One region of the Paenibacillus sp. MDV22-iso6 genome, then DNA from elsewhere that is predicted to be linked to it. Evidence: riboswitches for the same ligand, from Rfam matches in the RefSeq annotation. Region 1 holds a riboswitch; each other region holds the start of a gene.

The links. A riboswitch is a leader RNA that binds a small molecule or an ion and turns the genes downstream of it on or off. The one in region 1 is predicted to bind S-adenosylmethionine.
Region 2: linked by a shared signal. The riboswitch ahead of metA (homoserine O-acetyltransferase MetA) and the one ahead of mmuP (S-methylmethionine permease) in region 1 are both predicted to bind S-adenosylmethionine.
Region 3: linked by a shared signal. The riboswitch ahead of AC4PM4_RS26375 (methionine ABC transporter ATP-binding protein) and the one ahead of mmuP (S-methylmethionine permease) in region 1 are both predicted to bind S-adenosylmethionine.

What each region holds. Positions count from the first base shown of each region.
Region 1 covers NZ_JBZVDZ010000010.1:184,972-191,261, reverse strand. Annotated here, with positions in the region: gene AC4PM4_RS25775 (GerAB/ArcD/ProY family transporter) at 1-1,001, shown strand, start outside; gene AC4PM4_RS25770 (Ger(x)C family spore germination protein) at 998-2,197, shown strand; SAM riboswitch class I at 2,263-2,365, shown strand; gene mmuP (S-methylmethionine permease) at 2,460-3,872, shown strand; gene mmuM (homocysteine S-methyltransferase) at 3,850-4,890, shown strand; gene AC4PM4_RS25755 (ABC transporter permease) at 5,059-6,290, opposite strand, start outside.
Region 2 covers NZ_JBZVDZ010000006.1:292,675-298,964, forward strand. Annotated here, with positions in the region: gene corA (magnesium/cobalt transporter CorA) at 1-211, opposite strand, end outside; SAM riboswitch class I at 665-789, shown strand; gene metA (homoserine O-acetyltransferase MetA) at 1,024-1,941, shown strand; gene AC4PM4_RS18740 (aminotransferase class I/II-fold pyridoxal phosphate-dependent enzyme) at 1,966-3,153, shown strand; gene AC4PM4_RS18745 (trans-sulfuration enzyme family protein) at 3,146-4,339, shown strand; gene mqnC (cyclic dehypoxanthinyl futalosine synthase) at 4,583-5,719, shown strand; gene AC4PM4_RS18755 (aldo/keto reductase) at 5,971-6,290, shown strand, end outside.
Region 3 covers NZ_JBZVDZ010000011.1:110,899-117,188, reverse strand. Annotated here, with positions in the region: gene AC4PM4_RS26380 (Cthe_2314 family HEPN domain-containing protein) at 16-744, shown strand; SAM riboswitch class I at 875-1,016, shown strand; gene AC4PM4_RS26375 (methionine ABC transporter ATP-binding protein) at 1,144-2,178, shown strand; gene AC4PM4_RS26370 (methionine ABC transporter permease) at 2,179-2,838, shown strand; gene AC4PM4_RS26365 (MetQ/NlpA family ABC transporter substrate-binding protein) at 2,918-3,754, shown strand; gene AC4PM4_RS26360 (DUF2167 domain-containing protein) at 3,940-4,938, opposite strand; gene AC4PM4_RS26355 (SDR family oxidoreductase) at 5,263-6,042, shown strand; gene AC4PM4_RS26350 (NifU family protein) at 6,111-6,290, opposite strand, start outside.

The DNA.
Region 1 (6,290 bases):
TTGAGGCAGTAGACACACCGGATGTCTGGATCTCCATCATCATATCCGGGCTAATCGCCACGTTTATCGGCATTATGCTCGTCATCCTGTGCCGACGATTTCCTGGCAAAACGGGTTTTCAGTTTGTTCAGGAAATAACAGGTTCATGGATTGCTTTTATACTGGGAGCGGTTGCGATTATCTATTTTCTGGTCATTTCGGCATTTGAAATTCGGGTTATGGCAGAAGTAACCGGACTTTATCTGCTGGAAGGAACACCGGTCTGGGCTATTGTTATGGTCTTCATGTGGGTGGGCATCTATTTGAACTCAGGTGGCCTGGGTGCAGTAGCACGTCTATTCGAGATTATTTTGCCCATCACACTTATCATTTTTGTCATTGCCATTTTGCTTAGCAGCAAACTGTTTGAAATTAATAACCTGAGGCCCGTATTGGGAGAAGGGATTATGCCGGTATTCAAGGGACTTAAGTCAACTTTGCTTGCGTATACAGGCTATGAAGTGATGTTTGTCATCATGGCTTATATGCAGCACCCGCAAAAAGGGATCAAAGCGGTAATGTGGGGTACGCTCGTTCCGACAGGCATCTACTTAATTACGGTAGTTATGGTAATCGGAAGTCTTTCCATTGAAGGCATGAAAACTCGAACGTGGCCTACCCTGGATCTGATGAGAAGCTTTGAGCTACAGGGATTGATCTTTGAGCGTTTTGAATCGCTGCTGCTCGTGATCTGGATCATGCAAATCTTCTCGACCTTTTCGATCACACACTATGCAGCTACCGTTGGCTGTGCCCAGTTGTTCAAAAGCAAGAAAATTTTACCCGCCATGTTTATCCTGCTGCCTGTAATTTATATCATCGCCTTAATTCCCAAGGATGTGAACGAAACATTTCAACTGGGGGATGCAGTGGGTAATTTATCCATTTACCTATTTGGAATTCTGCCTACAGTCCTACTGTTGATTAGCATCCTCCGCAAAAAAGGAGGGAAGTATGCATGAGTCGCAAGGTCAGATTAGCGCTATTGCTGCCTGGATTAATGCTGCTGTTGTTTACCTCTGGATGCTGGAGCAGCAAAGAGATTGAGGATCTTAGTGTGTACGTGGGACTGGGTATTGATGTTGCCAAAGAGACAGAATTTGAGAAGAGTGTGAATGAACAGGGTGGACACTATCCGAAAAGGAATAATATCACAGCTACGGTTCAGATTGTTCCTAAGGGATCATCCAAGGAAGAGAGCCAGCAAGGATCCCCTGGAGCAGGGAAGTCCTATTTTAACGAACAATTAACAGGCGATTCAGTTATACAGATATTTCGTCAGTTCTCTCTGAGAAGAGACCGGCCGCTGATTGGACATCATCTGAAAGTCATCGTGGTGTCCTCCGAGGTGACCCGGAAATTCAGACTGGATCAACTGCTTGATTTTGTGTTGCGTGATAATGATATTCGGCCAAGCTGTCTGGTTGTTGTCAGTGATCGCAGGGCACTGGATGCATTGACGTCCAACGATCCCAGTGAGATTCCTTCATTCTACCTTACCGGACTTGTGGACAATGTGTATCGTACCAATAAAATTCTGCCACCAGTCTCACTCGCCAAATTGGATGCAACCATGCAATCGGGGTCGAGCTATTTGCTGCAAAATGTCATCTCCTATGAGGGGGAACACAAGTTTTCGGGAGCGGCCATTTTTAGCGGGAAAACGAACCGATGGATCGGAAGTCTGAATCAGACGGACATGGAGGGACTATCCTGGGTACAAGGAAAAGCGAAAGGTGGAGTCGTTAAGACGTATACACACAAAGACGGCAGCACTATAACCTACGAGATTAAACACATAAAATCGAAAATTATTCCCACAGTTAAGGGCGACGATATTTCATTTCATGTTCAAATTGAATCAGACGGCTGGTTTATGGAAAATTGGACAGCTCCGGAAGCGCATGGTTCTGAGCATTATCTGGATGGTCTGGAGAAGGACTTCGGTCATATGGCTGAACAACAGGTAGATCAATTGCTTCACAAAATGCAGGATGTCTACAAGGTGGATGCAGCAGGGTTTGGCGATAAGCTGCGAATCAAATATCCACGGGTATGGAAGAAAATTAAAAATAACTGGGACGAAACGTTTAGTGAAATTCCGATCACGTATGATATTAAAGTTAAAATCACAAATCAGGGATCATCGACGGAATAAGAGAGACGTTTCTTTTTAATAGTTGACACAAACATGATAGATCGCTTTTTTTATAAAAAATCATTTTCTTATCCAGAGAGGTGGAGGGACTGGCCCTTAGAAACCTCAGCAACAGATCTGAAGGATACTGTGCTAATTCCAGCGGGTGAACAGCCTGATAGATAGGAGCGTTTGTTTTTATTTGTCAGTAACGGCGCACTCTTTAGGAAGAGTGTGTCTTTTTGTTTTGTTGTTTTCTGGATGAAGAAGTAGGGGAGCAGACATGAATAACAACAAAGGTACAGGGCATTTTCAGCGCAAAATGCAGGCACGTCATGTAATCATGCTCTCACTGGGTGGTGTCATTGGTACAGGTCTTTTTCTTAGTTCGGGTTATACCATCCAGCAGGCAGGACCGATCGGTACCATTCTGTCTTATCTGATCGGAGCGATTGTCGTCTATCTGGTCATGCTCTGTCTAGGTGAACTTTCTGTTCATATGCCAGAGACAGGGGCGTTTCATAGCTATGCGGCAAAATATATTGGACCAGCAACAGGATACACTGTAGCCTGGTTGTATTGGCTCACTTGGACGGTTGCCCTCGGTTCCGAGTTTACAGCGGCCGGGCTGTTGATGCAGCGCTGGTTTCCTTCAGTGAATGTTTGGATCTGGAGCGCATTGTTTGCGCTTATGATCTTCCTGTTCAACGCGCTGACCGTCAAATTTTTTGCGGAATCGGAGTTCTGGTTTTCCGCAGTTAAAGTCCTTACAATTGTAGTCTTCATTATTCTCGGAGGCGCAGCCGTGTTTGGTATTATTCCAATGGCAAATTCGGAACCTGCACCGTTTCTATCCAATATTACAGCATCTGGTTGGTTCCCCAATGGGGCTACTGCGATACTAATGACGATGCTTGCTGTAAACTTTGCGTTCTCGGGTACCGAACTGATTGGGATTGCTGCCGGGGAAACAGAGAATCCGGAGAAGACGATTCCAAAAGCGATCCATACCACGCTCTGGCGTTTAATTATCTTTTTTATCGGAACGATTGTTATCCTCTCGGCACTGCTGCCGATGTCGGATGCAAGCGTACTCGAAAGTCCGTTTGTGGCGGTCATGGAGCGAATCGGTGTTCCGTATGCAGCGGACATCATGAATTTTGTTATTTTGACGGCGATTTTGTCTGCGGCCAATTCGGGATTGTATGCATCTTCGCGAATGCTCTGGTCACTGGCCGATAAAAAGACAATCTCTCCATGGTTTGCCAAATTGACCAAACGTGGTGTGCCGCTGAATGCGCTCTTGATCAGTATGGTTGGGGGCGGTCTGGCTTTGCTGTCCAGCATCATTGCGCCAGGTACCGTGTATATTACATTGGTCTCCATTTCAGGTCTGGCTGTTGTTGCGGTCTGGATGAGCATCAGTGCTTCACAGTACATGTTCCGCAGACAGTATATCCGGGAAGGACATGCGGTCAAGGATCTGGTCTACCGCACACCACTTTACCCGGCGGTACCGATCATCTCGTTTATATTGTGCCTGGCTTCATGTATAGGCATTGCTTTTGACCCGACACAGCGAATAGCGCTGTATTGCGGAGTTCCATTCATCGCGGTGTGTTACGCAGCGTATTATTTGACAGAACGTGTGAATAAGAAAAGAGGACAAGTACATGACGCAAGTACAACAGACTAATCCCATAGAACAGATCCTGCGTGAGTATCCAGTCATGATTCTGGATGGGGCGCTGGCAACCGAACTGGAGCAGCATGGCTGTGATCTGGATGATCCACTATGGTCGGCTCGTGTATTGCTCGAGAATCCAGATGTTATCGTTCAGGTCCATGCAGATTATTTCCGCGCAGGAGCCGACTGTGCAATTACATCCAGTTATCAGGCGACGGTGGAAGGCTTCGGCAAGAGAGGAATCGGCGAGCAAGCAGCGTTGGACCTGATTCGCAAGACGGTGGAACTGGCTGCACAGGCGAGAGATGACGTATGGGCAGAAGTGCAGGACGGGGGATTTGAAAACACGGCAGTCAAACCGGAGGGCAATCTGGTATTCGGAACGGCACAACAAACGTCTGATGTCTTGGAGACAGGGGTCTTGGCTCGGCCACGACCGATGGTTGCTGCATCCGTTGGGCCCTACGGCGCTTATCTAGCTGATGGATCGGAGTATGTCGGTCACTACGGCGTGTCGGATGAGACGTTGGCTGCATTCCATCGTCCGCGTATGGCGGCGCTGATTGAAGCGGGTGCTGATATTCTGGCGTTTGAGACGATTCCTTCGTTGCAGGAAGCACAGGTGCTGGTTGATTTACTGAAGGAGTTTCCTCATGCGTATGCCTGGTTATCTTTTTCTTTAAAAGACGGGACGGCAATCAGCGAAGGTACGCCGATTGAGACATGTGCACGATTGTTTGGTTCCGAGCCGCAGATTGCTGCGATTGGCCTGAACTGTGCTCCCATGGAAGTGGTGACAGAAGCCGTAAGTATTCTCAGCCGTGCCAGCGACAAACCTGTTATTGTGTATCCGAACTCGGGAGAAGTATACGATGCAGCTACGAAGACGTGGAGCGGACAGGGAACGTGTGGCAGTATGAGTGATGCTTCGGAACAGTGGGTGGCCGCGGGTGCTAAGCTGATTGGTGGGTGCTGCCGAACTACACCGCAGCAGATTGGTGAGCTGGCGAAGAAGTGGCGGAAATAGCTCCTTCGTATGTGCTTGGGATTCACCCTGCCTGTGAAGGAGTCATACGAGCAGCCCTTTCGTTCCTATTGGGATACGGAAGGGCTGTTTATGTGTTTTTGATTATCGCAAGTAATCAGTCAGTGTAGAAATAAGATGTTTACTTGGAATGCTATTCTTTTGCCTAAGTTATTCAATGACCAATATACGTGGGGATGCTTCACGAATAACTCTCGAAGAGAACCACGAGCCAAGAGCTGCTGCACCAATACTTAGGCAAGCAAACAGAATAATGCCTCCCCAATTTAAAATAAGTGGAAGATGTACGATGCCATATCCCGAAAGGACTAACTCAAGTAGCATGGGTAGCACATACACACCTACTACGATACCTATTACTGCTCCAATGGCAGACAGAAGTGTAATTCCCATGGCAACTGACAATCGAATTTGATGAGATGTCATGCCAATGGATTTGTAGATTCCGTACGTTCTGCTTTCTTTGCGGATACTGATCCGGCAGGTACTGAAAATAATGATAAATGTAGCGAGGATAAACAATAATCCAATCAAGCTCATGGGATAGATGAGGATATCAGCGGCTTCTGCATAGACCGAATCGAGCAGTGTTTTTTGGGTTACGACTGAAGCGGAAGCTTTGAATTGCTCATTTAATTCCCCTGCAACCGTATCTGCTTGCGCTGGATCTTTTAAGTTGATGAAAATGGTATCGAAATCACCGTAAGACGGGTTCACCGTTCTCATGGCATCAATGGTAATCCGCCCTGATACGGACATGTTGGCGATCGCCTGATAGATTCCGGTGATGATGAATGTGCGTTTTTCTCCCTCAATGTAAAGATCTATGGGGTCACCGAGTTCCTTATTTAATGTCTTAGATACACTTACACCAATGGCAATTTCATTCGCTTGACGAGGATTATCTCCTTTTAGCGTCTCAAACCCAAGCTCCTGATAACTTCCGTCGAGTACACTCAGATATAGGCTGGTGGATTGACCCTGCATTTTTGAGAAAGACTCCGGACTAACTACTCCGGTTATGTTTCCTTGCCAACCCATAGTTCTAATCCTAAAATCCTTTCCTAACACTTGCTTCAGCTCAGCCTGGGGGAATGTATTTTTGTTAACAACGACAGCTGCGATATTGGCATTGTCATAACCCCATTGGGCGGCAGTCTGATAAATTCCGGTGATGCTGTTTAATAGAACATACCCCAGCACCAGTACGGAGGAAGCCATTGTGGTCAGCAGCAGCATTAAAACAGAACTTTTGGTGTTCTTGATCAGATTGCGGCTTCCGATGACCACAGCTACAGGCAATCGCGCAAAAACGACCCAGTTACCGAATGGCGAATTTATTCGGTTTGCGATGCGAGCATGATCCGCTTCTGACATGCCAT
Region 2 (6,290 bases), on a different contig from region 1:
GGCTCTCATAAATTTCAATCTTCGGACGTTGTTCTTCGTCACTCAAACAGTCTTCTACGGCCAGATCATGCATCATGAACAGCGGTTGAAGTACCGCCAAATCGTCTACGTCCGCATCAATCCAGTAAAACCCCTCCGCTGGTGGAGTCAGCGCCTGCTGAATGTCGTCCACCGGAATAAATACACCGTTATTTACCAACCGGATTTTCATTATTCATCTACTCCTTCTGCACCCGCCAAATGGGCGGATTTCATCAATATGGGCGCAAAAAGAACAGATCAGCCGGTCGGCAGCGGAGCCTGGAAGTCAGGACTGCGTTCGCTCTATAATCAAACGGAAGTAACGTCCCGCTGCCGGCATGCTGATATCAATTCTCTATGCAGTTTGTCGGAATTCGGCTGCCAGTCAGGCCTCGGGTCGCCATCCATTGAATATGTCACCTCTCACATAAGGGTTTATAACACTTGTCTAGTATACCGCTGGTACAGGGTCCTTTCAAGCGCAAAAATGTGTCGATTTCGCGCCCTGGACCAGTGTATGACAACGGATGATGAACGGTTCCGATCCTGAGGAACAGACATTGAACTACACCTTGACGTGAGGGGATTAATGTCTTAAAGTAAAAGGTGAACCACACTAGTTTTTACAATTGAATAAAGCGAAATCTTATCAAGAGTAGGTGGAGGGACTGGCCCGATGAAACCCGGCAACCGGCGGTATACCGCACGGTGCTAATTCTTGCAGCGACCAAGTGTCCAAGTGACACTGTTGTAACTGAGAGATGAGAGAGGCGCATATCTATTTACATATGACCTTTCTCGGAATCCGAGGAAGGTCTTTGTTATATGCACCGACTTCTCAGCAGTGATTTTCGCTAAGGAACTTGAGCTTGCCGCCAGCAATGTGGTTGCAATTCAGCGCCTGCAGGCAAGCTCATGGCAGCCTATAACTGCACGGATGCGAATCGTATCGAATCCGCAGTGGCTGCATCTATTTATGCACAAGGAGGAGTTAGAAACACCATGCCAATCAAAATTCCAGACACACTGCCTGCCAAGGAAGTACTTGCAGGAGAGAACATCTTTGTCATGGACGAGACATCTGCTTACCAGCAGGACATTCGTCCACTACGTATCGCTATATTAAACCTGATGCCCACAAAGGAAACGACAGAAACACAATTGCTTCGTCTGGTGGGTAACACACCAATTCAGGTAGATATCGTTCTGGTTCATCCGAAGTCTCATACGTCCAAGAATACTTCCCAGGAATATTTGGACTTGTTCTACAAAACCTTTGATGAGATTGAACACCGCCGTTTTGACGGCATGATCATTACAGGCGCTCCTGTAGAGCAAATGGACTTTGAAGACGTGAACTATTGGAAAGAAATCCAGGAGATCTTCGAATGGACCAAAACCAATGTGACTTCGACCATGCATATATGTTGGGCTTCCCAAGCGGGTTTATACCATCATTTCGGAGTTCCCAAAGTTCCATTGGATGAAAAATGTTTTGGCGTATTCTCACATACGATCAACAGATCCAATGTGCAGCTGCTGCGCGGATTTGATGAAGTATTCAACGTCCCGCATTCCCGCCATACGGAAGTGCGACGTGAAGATATTGAAAAAAATGAAAACCTTGAAATATTGGCTGAATCAGAGGAAGCGGGTATTTTCCTGGTTGCTACCAAAGACGGCAAACAGATTTTTGCAACCGGACATGCTGAGTATGACCCGCTTTCATTGAAATGGGAATATGACCGTGATGCAGCTAAAGGCATGGACATTGCGCTGCCTAGACATTATTTCCCGAATGACGATCCTTCCCGTGTTCCCCCGGCCACTTGGAGGGCACATGCAAACTTATTATTCTCTAATTGGCTCAATTACTATGTGTATCAAGAGACACCTTACGATATTGGTCCGCAAATCTAATCGACATTACAGGAGGATGCTGCAATGGAAGACAACAAGTTGAAAATCGAAAGTCGATTGGCCCAAATTGGGTCTATCAATGAACCGGTAACGGGCGCCATTAATTTTCCGATCTATCAATCCACTGCGTTTCGCCACCCAAAGCTTGGACAAAGCACGGGATTTGATTATATTCGTACGACCAATCCAACCCGTAAAGTGTTGGAAGAAGCAGCGGCAGCGTTGGAATCCGGTGATGCAGGTTTTGCTTGTAGCTCCGGCATGGCTGCTTTGCAAACGATTTTCGCTTTATTTGGACAAGGGGATCATCTGATTGTATCGCTGGATCTGTACGGCGGAACGTATCGTTTGCTTGAACGCATCCTGTCTCGATTTGGTGTGACGGCAAGTTACGTAGATACCAATGACCTGGCAGCTCTGGAAAGTATTCGTCAGCCGAATACAAAAGCGGTATTTATTGAGACACCAACCAATCCACTAATGATGATTACGGATGTGGAAGCGGTATGCTCCTGGGCCAAGAGCCATAACTTGCTGACCATTGTGGATAATACACTACTGACTCCATTCTTCCAGCGTCCAATTGAACTCGGTGCTGATATCATCATCCATAGTGCCACGAAGTATCTGGGTGGTCATAATGATGTACTTGCCGGATTAATTATTACCAAAGGGGAAGAATTGTCGGCCGAAATGGCATTCCTGCACAATTCTATTGGAGCAGTGTTGTCTCCAAGCGACTCCTATCAGCTGATGAAAGGCATGAAGACACTCGCTCTTCGCATGGAGCGGCATGAGTATAATGCTTTGACGATTGCCAAGTACCTTTTGGAGCACCCAGCCGTTAATGAAGTGTATCATCCTGGTTTGTCGGATCATCCCGGATTTGAAATACAGAATAAACAATCCAGTGGAAATACAGGCATTTTCTCTTTCAAAGTAAAGGATGCTCGTTATGTTGAACCGTTGCTTCGTCACATCAAACTGATTGCTTTTGCGGAAAGCCTCGGGGGTGTAGAGTCATTGATGACTTATCCTGCGGTACAGACCCATGCGGATATTCCGATTGAAATTCGTGACGCGGTAGGTGTAGATGACCGTCTGTTGCGCTTCTCTGTAGGGATCGAGCACGCCGAAGATCTGATTGCCGATCTGGGCAATGCACTCACAGCTGCACAGCAGGAGATAGAAGGGGGAACGCATCATGAGTGAGCAAAACAATAATGCCAACAATCATGAACGGAATGTTCATTCCGACCTGAAGTTCGATACCAAGCTGCTGCATTTCGGTGACGAAATCGATAAAACCACCGGGGCTTCCAGTGTGCCAATTTATCAGGCCTCCACATTCCATCATTTTGATATTTTTAATCCACCTCAACATGATTATAGTCGTTCCGGTAACCCGACTCGTCAGGCATTGGAGGATTACATTACATTATTGGAGGGTGGGGCACGAGGATTTGCCTATTCCTCAGGCATGGCTGCCATCTCCAGTGTGTTCATGATGTTCTCGGCAGGCGATCACATGATTGTGACGGAAGATGTATATGGAGGAACGTATCGACTGCTTACTTCCATTCTGAGCCGGATGCAGATTGAGACTACCTTTGTGGATATGACCAATATTGAGGAAGTAAAGGCAGCACTCAAACCGAACACGAAGGCAGTCTATATGGAGACACCATCCAACCCGACACTTCGGATCACGGATATTGCTGCAGTCACCTCCTGGGCACAGGAACATGAGTTAATCTCCATTCTTGATAACACCTTCATGACGCCTTATTACCAACGTCCGATTGAGCTCGGGGTGGATATTGTCGTACATAGTGCGACCAAGTTTCTTGGCGGACACAGTGATGTGCTGGCAGGTTTAGCCGTTGCTCGTACGGATTCATTGGGTACACAGCTAAAACAATTGCAGAATGGACTTGGAACCGTGCTCGGGGCTCAGGAATCCTGGCTGCTGATGCGTGGTATGAAGACCTTGGGTGCGCGTATGGCACACAGTGAACAGAGCACAGCGAAGCTGGCTGCATGGCTTAGTGGACGCAGTGATATTACGGCTGTATTTTATCCGGGGCTGCTGGATCATCCCGGCCGTGAAGCTCATGAACGTCAGTCAAGCGGATACGGCGCTGTCGTGTCGTTTGACGTAGGTTCAGGCGATCGGGCCAAGGCTGTACTTAATCGTGTGAAATTGCCAATTGTTGCCGTGAGTTTGGGTGCGGTTGAAAGTATCTTGTCTTATCCTGCGATGATGTCTCATGCGGCTATGCCGGCTGAGGTTCGCCGTGATCGGGGTATAACTGACGGATTACTGCGCTTCTCGGTTGGTCTGGAAGACATCGATGACCTGATTGCAGATCTGGATCAGGCACTTCAGGACTCGTAGAGTCGATAGTATTGAAACTCGGGTGTTAGAGCCCGCTGAAAAAGAAATGAAATAGATAGCATATGTAAACATTTTTATTAATTTTTAAAGCACCTTCTCATAAGGTGCTTTTTTTCACATGTAACCTGTGTTACGATATGTGGAGTACAGAAATGCGATGTTGCCACCAAAACTTTCATCTATATGAGCAAGTTGGGACGGATCGTGATTATATTTTCTCTTCATGAGGGAGGCTTTTTTACGATGAGTACGGTAGACCGTATCTTAGATAAAGCCCTTCGGGGCGAACGTTTGGACTTGGAAGACACGATTCAGCTGTTTGAATCAAATGAAGTAGACAAAATCGGGGCCGCCGCCAATGTGATTGTAAAACGCATGCACCCCGAACCATACAGAACATTTGTAATTGGGCGTAACGTCAACTACACGAACGTGTGTGATGTGTACTGCCGTTTTTGTGCTTTCTACCGCAGACCTGGCTCTGACGAAGGATATGTACTTCCCGATGAAGTCATCTTCCAGAAGATTCAAGAAACCGAAGACGTAAATGGTACCGAGATTTTGATGCAAGGCGGAACGAATCCGAATCTGCCGTTTAGCTATTACACTGACCTGCTCAAAGCGATCAAGGAGCGTTTCCCTAATATTACGATGCACTCCTTCTCGCCAGCTGAAATTATGAAAATGGTTGAAGTGTCCGACGGTCTTACTTTGGAAGAGGTTGTACGTGCAATTCACGAAGCGGGACTCGATTCTCTGCCTGGTGGTGGTGCGGAAATCCTGGATGACCGTACACGCCGCAAAATCAGCCGTTTGAAAGGTTCATGGCGCGATTGGATGGATGTTATGCAGACAGCTCACCGTATCGGTATGAACACAACGGCAACGATGGTTATCGGCCTTGGTGAAACGATGGAAGAGCGCGCACTGCACCTGCTTCGTGTACGTGAAGCTCAGGATGAGTGCATTGCGAACAAGTATGATTCCGAAGGATTCCTGGCGTTCATTCCTTGGACATTCCAACCGGATAATACAAACCTGAAGCTGGAGCGTCAGACGCCAGAAGAGTACCTGAAGACGGTAGCGATCAGTCGACTGGTGTTGGACAACATCAAAAACATTCAATCCTCATGGGTAACGATGGGACCTGAAGTCGGCAAAAAATCACTCGAATTTGGCTGCAATGACTTTGGTAGCACCATGATTGAAGAGAACGTGGTATCTGCTGCAGGCGCAACGTACAAAGTCAACATTGGTTCCATTACGCAACTGATTCGGGAGTCCGGTTATATTCCGGCACAGCGTAACACAAGATATGACATCCTGCGGACGTTTGATGAGAATAATGCCATTCAACAAGATTTTGTAATGCAGAACTAATATTTATTTTATAGTACATCACGCTGATGAATTGAATGGATAAGAATCATTCAGTCAGTTTGGATATGAAGTCCGTTGATTACTCTTTAAGGGGGAATCGGCGGACTTTTTAATTTCACTTCACACCAAGCGATTATTCACAGATCATCAAACAGTACATATTACGCATTTGGCGATATTTTAGTTTGAAATTCAACTGTTACAATGAAAGGACACGTGAGTAAGCAGACATGCTGGGAAGGGGCAGGCCGATGAAAACAAGAAGACTTGGGAAGACGGAATTGGAAGTACCTGTACTGAGCTTTGGAGCATCCTCTCTAGGTTCGGTATTTCGTGATATTGACCGAGGAGAGGGTGTTCGTACGGTTCACGCCGCTGTAGATGCAGGGATGAATTATATAGATGTTTCGCCCTATTATGGATTAACGAAGGCTGAATCGGTGCTTGGAGAAGCCATCCGTAGTTTGCCACGCAGCTCGTTTACGTTGTCGACCAAGGCTGGACGTTATGGGGAGAATGCATTTGATTTTTCGCGTAAGCGGATACATGATAGTGTACAAGAGAGTCTGGA
Region 3 (6,290 bases), on a different contig from region 1:
AAGAGGAGGCTATATATGCTGCGAACGTTGCTGGGTGAAAAGCCGCGTAAGAACGAAGGCATACTAAAGGACGCGATGGAAGCGATGGCGGATACGCTTGAGCTATTTCAGCGACAGATGCATGTGGACCATGATCCTACCCATGATTTTCGTAAACTGTATATATGGACCCAGGGATTGATCTCTTCGCTGGATGAATTGGAGCAAAGCTGTTTTGCAGCTTCCCATTTCCGTCAGAAAGTCAAAGCGGGCTCTACGGACGATATGACATTACCAGAAAAAGCAGAGTATGCCCGTTACGTCTATTTCTATAAGGATGGCTTCATCCGATGTTTTGCCATTCTGGATAAGTTAGGTACAGTGTTGAATGAAATATTTGAGCTGAACACAACCAATGTTAAAACGCATTATTCTTATTTCACCGTATTAAGACAGTTCGGATATGATAAGCTGCATTATGTTCTTGCTAACGAACTAATTCGGATCAAGGACTCTTACCGTGAGCCAATGAGCAAATTGCGCAAGCGGCGAAACATGGAGATTCATTACATGAATTCCGAAATGCAGGATGATCTGTGGCAGCTGCACCAGACTTTGCAAGGGAAAGTGAAGCTGGAAGACCTGGATCAGCATCTTTTGGAACTCCGGCAGGGTGTGGATATGGTATGTGAGACGTTAAAAGCAGCGTATGGCTACATCAACGAGAAGTGGCATAAGCAGGTAGTGAATCAACCGACGAACTGATTGGATAGTAATATTTGCCTTTGACAAATCGGAATACTTGGATTATACTGAGTTCCTGATCGACAGTTAGATGGAATTAACATTTATGACATTAACATTATAACTACTACTGAACTTATAAATTAAATATTTCTTATCGAGAGCGGCGGAGGGACAGGCCCGATGAAGCCCGGCAACCGATTTATAACTGCATGACAGCTGTGTCATACTTTATAGATGTTAGGTGCTAATTCCTACAAAATGGTGCAAGGCACGATTTTGGCAGATGAGAAGGTATAATCTTTCACGTGAAGAGCCCTTTTTGTTTCTGCAAAAGGGGCTCTTTTTTTGTACGATGAAGGGGAGTTTTCCTTTCATTCGGGTAAAGATACATGTAGGCAGTGGGAAGGAGCAGTAATTTTGATTGAATTAAAAGGTTTAACCAAGAAGTACGGTAAAGGTTCAAAAAGTACGACGGCCTTATCGGAACTAAATTTGAATATCCGCAAGGGTGAAATATTCGGAGTTATCGGTCATTCCGGTGCAGGCAAGAGTACATTGATCCGTTGTATCAATTTGCTCGAACGCCCCACGGCAGGCGAGGTTTGGGTTGATGGAATCAACCTAACCGATCTCAATAAGTCCGATTTGCAACAACAACGGCGTAAGATCGGCATGATTTTTCAACACTTTAATCTGTTATCCTCAGCTACGGTATATGACAATGTGGCTTTTCCTTTAAAGCTCGTTAATACGCCCAAGGCTGCAATTGATCGAAAAGTGAAGGAAATGCTCGCATTGGTTGGACTGGAGGACCACAGCAATAAATATCCGGCCCAGCTGTCAGGCGGACAGAAGCAAAGGGTAGGTATTGCGAGAGCGCTCGCGAGTGATCCGAACGTGCTGCTGTGTGATGAGGCCACATCGGCACTTGATCCCCAGACAACTGATTCGATTCTGAAGTTATTGCTGGATATCAATGAAAAGTATAACCTCACGATTGTTCTAATCACCCATGAGATGCACGTGATCCAGAATATCTGTGATCAGGTGGCGGTTATCCATCAGGGAGGCATCGTGGAGCAAGGGCCAGTGACGGAAGTATTTCTCAAGCCGCAGCATGCCATTACGCGTGACTTTATGATGCGGGACCATGAGGTGGGAATTGCATTAGAAGAGACCGCTCTGGCGAGTGCAGATGTCTCATTACAGAAGGATGGATCTTCTAAGCTTGTGAAAATATCCTTCTTGGGCAATAAAACCTATGAGGCGATTTTGTCCAGAACGGTTCGTAAAACAGGAGTGGATTTCGCCATTTTGCAAGGCACCATTTCAACGATCAAACAAGTTCCCTATGGACAGCTGACCGTTCGGTTTGAGGGGCAGTCAGATGAGATCAATCTCACCATTAAAGAATTAGTGGATCAGGGACTTGATGTGGAGGTGCTTCGTTAAATGGATTTTTCAACAGTGCGTTGGGAAGAAATCGGTAAGGCTTCAATTGAAACACTGCAAATCCTCGGAGCATCGGGCCTATTCACGATAATCATTGGTTTGCCGCTAGGCGTATTGCTGTTTATGACGGCAAGGTCGACTTCGATTCAATCTCAAGTGGTGTACACGATACTATCGTTTATTGTAAATATTCTGCGATCAGTGCCATTTATCATTTTGATTGTTGCACTCATTCCGTTTACGCGTTCACTGGTTGGCACTGCTACAGGAGTACTGGGCGTTATACCACCACTCGTCATTGCCGCAGCTCCATACTTTGCCCGGTTGGTGGAAACTACACTGCGTGAAGTGGATCGTGGCGTCATTGAAGCCGCACAGGCGATGGGAGCTTCAACCGGACAGATTGTACGGCGTGTGCTTCTGCCAGAGGCATTGCCGGGTCTGATAGCTGGTATCACCATTACAATCGTTACCTTAGTTTCCTACACGGCGATGGCGGGGATGGTTGGTGGTGGAGGTCTGGGAACATTGGCAATCAACTACGGATACTTCCGTTATCAGAATGAAATTATGATTATATCCGTTGTATTTATGATCATTTTGGTGCAAGTGCTTCAGATGGCTGGCGATCGTTTGGTTAAATGGTTCACCAGGAAATAACACATATATAGCATTTACCTGATTCGGTATCGATTTGGGGCAAAATGCAAAAAAATTTATTGGAGAAGGGGTTTTACACATGAAAAAATGGTCTTTTGCTCTACTTAGTATTATGCTGATTGCGGTTCTAGCGGCTTGCGGAAACAACAAGGATTCCGACAGCGGCGCTGATAATGCTGGAGGCGCACCGCGCACCGTAGAATTGAAAGTGGGAGCATCCCCTACACCACATGCAGAAATTTTGGAAAGCATCAAGCCTGAACTCGAAGCTGAAGGCATTCGCTTGCAAATCGTGACTTTCAATGACTATGTTCAACCGAACCAACAGCTTGAAGATAAACAACTGGATGCGAACTTTTTCCAACACCAACCTTACCTGGATACAGAGAACAAAGAACGTGGTTTCCATCTCGTTGCTGTAACACCTGTGCATGTTGAGCCATTTGCTGGCTATTCCAAAAAAATCAAATCATTGGATGAGTTGAAAGACGGCGCAAAAGTAGCCATTCCTAATGACCCATCCAACGGCGGTCGTGGACTGTTGTTGCTTGCAAAAGAAGGACTTATCACGCTGAAAGACAACACAAATATCACTTCTACGATTCAGGATATTACAGCCAATCCGAAAAATCTGAATATCATCGAGCTGGATGCAGCCATGATGCCTCGTCAACTGGATGAAGCAGATCTGGTATTCATCAACGCCAACTACGCGCTGGAAGCCAATCTGAACCCAGAGAAGGATGCGCTGTTGATCGAGGACCTGCAAGGTAACCCTTATGCAAACATTCTCGTATCCCGTGAAGATAACAAAGATGCAGATGCCATCCAAAAACTGGCTGCAGCCCTGCATTCCGAAGAGGTTAAAACATTCATCAAAGATCGTTATCAAGGTGCTGTAGAACCGGCGTTTTAAGCTGAACGATTAAGCTGAAAATATATTGTATACTCGGCTCCACTTGTTATGGAACTACTAAAGAAAGCCCTGCATTCTCTTTATGGAGAATGCAGGGCTTTCTGTTTTGTACATCATGTTAAAGAGAACGTTTTGAGGTAAGAGCACTTCGATGTAGGAATACTATAAGTGCTTTACTTATAAGCTTAACGTTTATTCGGATCAGTATCTGAATGTCCATCTGTCTGTTGGCTATCAGAGCCTGCGGACTCCTGTCCAGCAGCATGCTGTTGGTAAGCTTCCTCTGCAGGAGATAGCGAATTCTGATCTCCTGGGTCAGCATCTTTTTTGCGGCCGGTCAGCTTGCGACGAATCCATCCGAAAGCACCAACAATAGCGGCCACGATGACAAACCATCCTTTCTTAAGTAAAAGCAATAATCCAACTTTCTTAGCTACAGCTACACCAGCACCACCGAGAATCAGACTGGTCAGGCCAAGTTCTGATTTTTTGTCTACGGATGCATCAAACTCTTCATAGGTATTTCCTTTGATCACGTTGAGCTGGTTAAGCACGGAGCTTTCAAACTGTTTGCGATTTTCTTCAAAATTGGCACTATCCGTAACGAGGATAACACCGATGTATCCTTCGCGGGTGAGTACATTCACATTATAATTGACGAGTTTTTCCCGCTCTGCATCCTCAAGACCAAGAGAATAGATCAATTGATGTTTGCTGCTGTCATAGGTGGGCTCAATTTCCCATCCGGTGATAAACAATTGATTTTCGGGTGTTGTTTTCTCATTTTGATCTTCTGTACCTCTTTTATAGCTATCGAGCAGTTCATCGGCATCCAGATCGTCTTTCTCACTATCATCGACATGACCGGTATCGTTATATTCAAAGATAACATACCAGTTGGAGTTTTCGCCGGCGCCATAGATACTTCCAATTTCCGTTCCATTGGGGAAGGAGTCCGTGTCTTCCAGGAACCTTTGGGTGTTAGCTGCATCGAGATAGGAGAGATTTTCAGCTACGTTTAATGTTGCTTTGTTATCAAGGACTACGTCTGAAGGCCCATCAATCCATTGATAATCTTCGGTGGAGCTATTGCTTTCACTTTCTGCAGATGCTGTGGTCGAGAATGGAGCTTGAAATGAGGCGATAAGCAAAATTGCGAGTAGAGAGGCTAACCATCTTTTCATTTACGCTGTATTCCTTTCGAAGGTGTCATGCAATGTTGTCATTTACATGAACATATGTATTGTGTCGTTATATTCATAAGAAAATAAGGACTTATCGACATTAACATAGGCATCCAGACCAGACAAGGGAATTCTGGAGATAAAGGGTTAATTTTCCTACAAAAGACCTAATTCATTTTATTTCAGTGGTTTGAAAGATAAGTATTTAGTCCTTAATTTACACTTTTTTGCAAATGGTACAGATTGGTGGGAAACACGAGTTGTGGGGGGATGATAAATCTTTTATACTGAATGAGTGACTGCTCTTTGAAGAGGGGGATGAACGTGAAGGGAAAGATTGCCCTCATAACGGGAAGTGCCAAAGGTCTTGGTAAAATGACGGCTCTCAGTCTGGCGGATCAGGGTTGCCATATTGCTCTCAATTACGTACATAGCCGTACGGAAGCTGAGGCGTTACAGACTCAGATCATAGCCAAGGGTGTGCGGTGTATTGCCATTCAGGCCGATATTTCCAAGACAGAAGAGATCACTATGCTCGTTGCTCAGGTCGAAGAGAAACTGGGCAGCATTGATATTCTCGTGAACAACGCGGGTCCTTTTGTCCGTGAACGTCGACTGTTTGCCGAGTATTCCGAAGATGAGGTTCAGATGCTTGTGCAAGGAAATCTGCTTGGACCGATGCTGCTGGATCAGCGTGTATTGCCGGAGATGCGGCGCAAGCAGTGGGGACGAATTATACATTTTGGCTTCAGTCATGCAGGAGAAGCGAGGTCATGGCCTCATCGGGCGGTTTATGCTGCTGCGAAGGTAGGTCTGGTTTCATTTACAAAGACACTTGCTGTGGAGGAAGCTCCCTACGGCATTACGGTTAATATGGTCTGTCCAGGTGATATTCGCGGTGCCAACAAAGAGAAAACGATTGATGAGATGGCAGGTATAACCGACGAGGAAACGCCGAGAGGACGTCCTGGAAGCGGTGAAGATATTGCACGGGTGATTACCTATCTGTGTCTGGATCATTCCGATTTTATAACAGGTAACATTATGGATGTATCTGGAGGACTTGACCCGATTCGTCCTAACATACAGCGTGAGGATGCATAGCACAAAAAAAGAGCCCTCCGCTTCATGTGAAGCGAAAGGCTCTTGAGGTTTATTTCGTGAAGGATTGATTAGAATACTTGTACGACTTCTTCAACACCCTCAACTTCTTCGAGAAGGGCGCGTTCAATCCCGGCTTTTAAGGTAATGGTGGAGCTTGGGCAGCTACCGCAGGCACCGACCAGTTTCAGCTTAATAATGCCGTCCTCCACGTCGACCAGTTCCACGTCACCGCCATCGCGTTGCAGGAA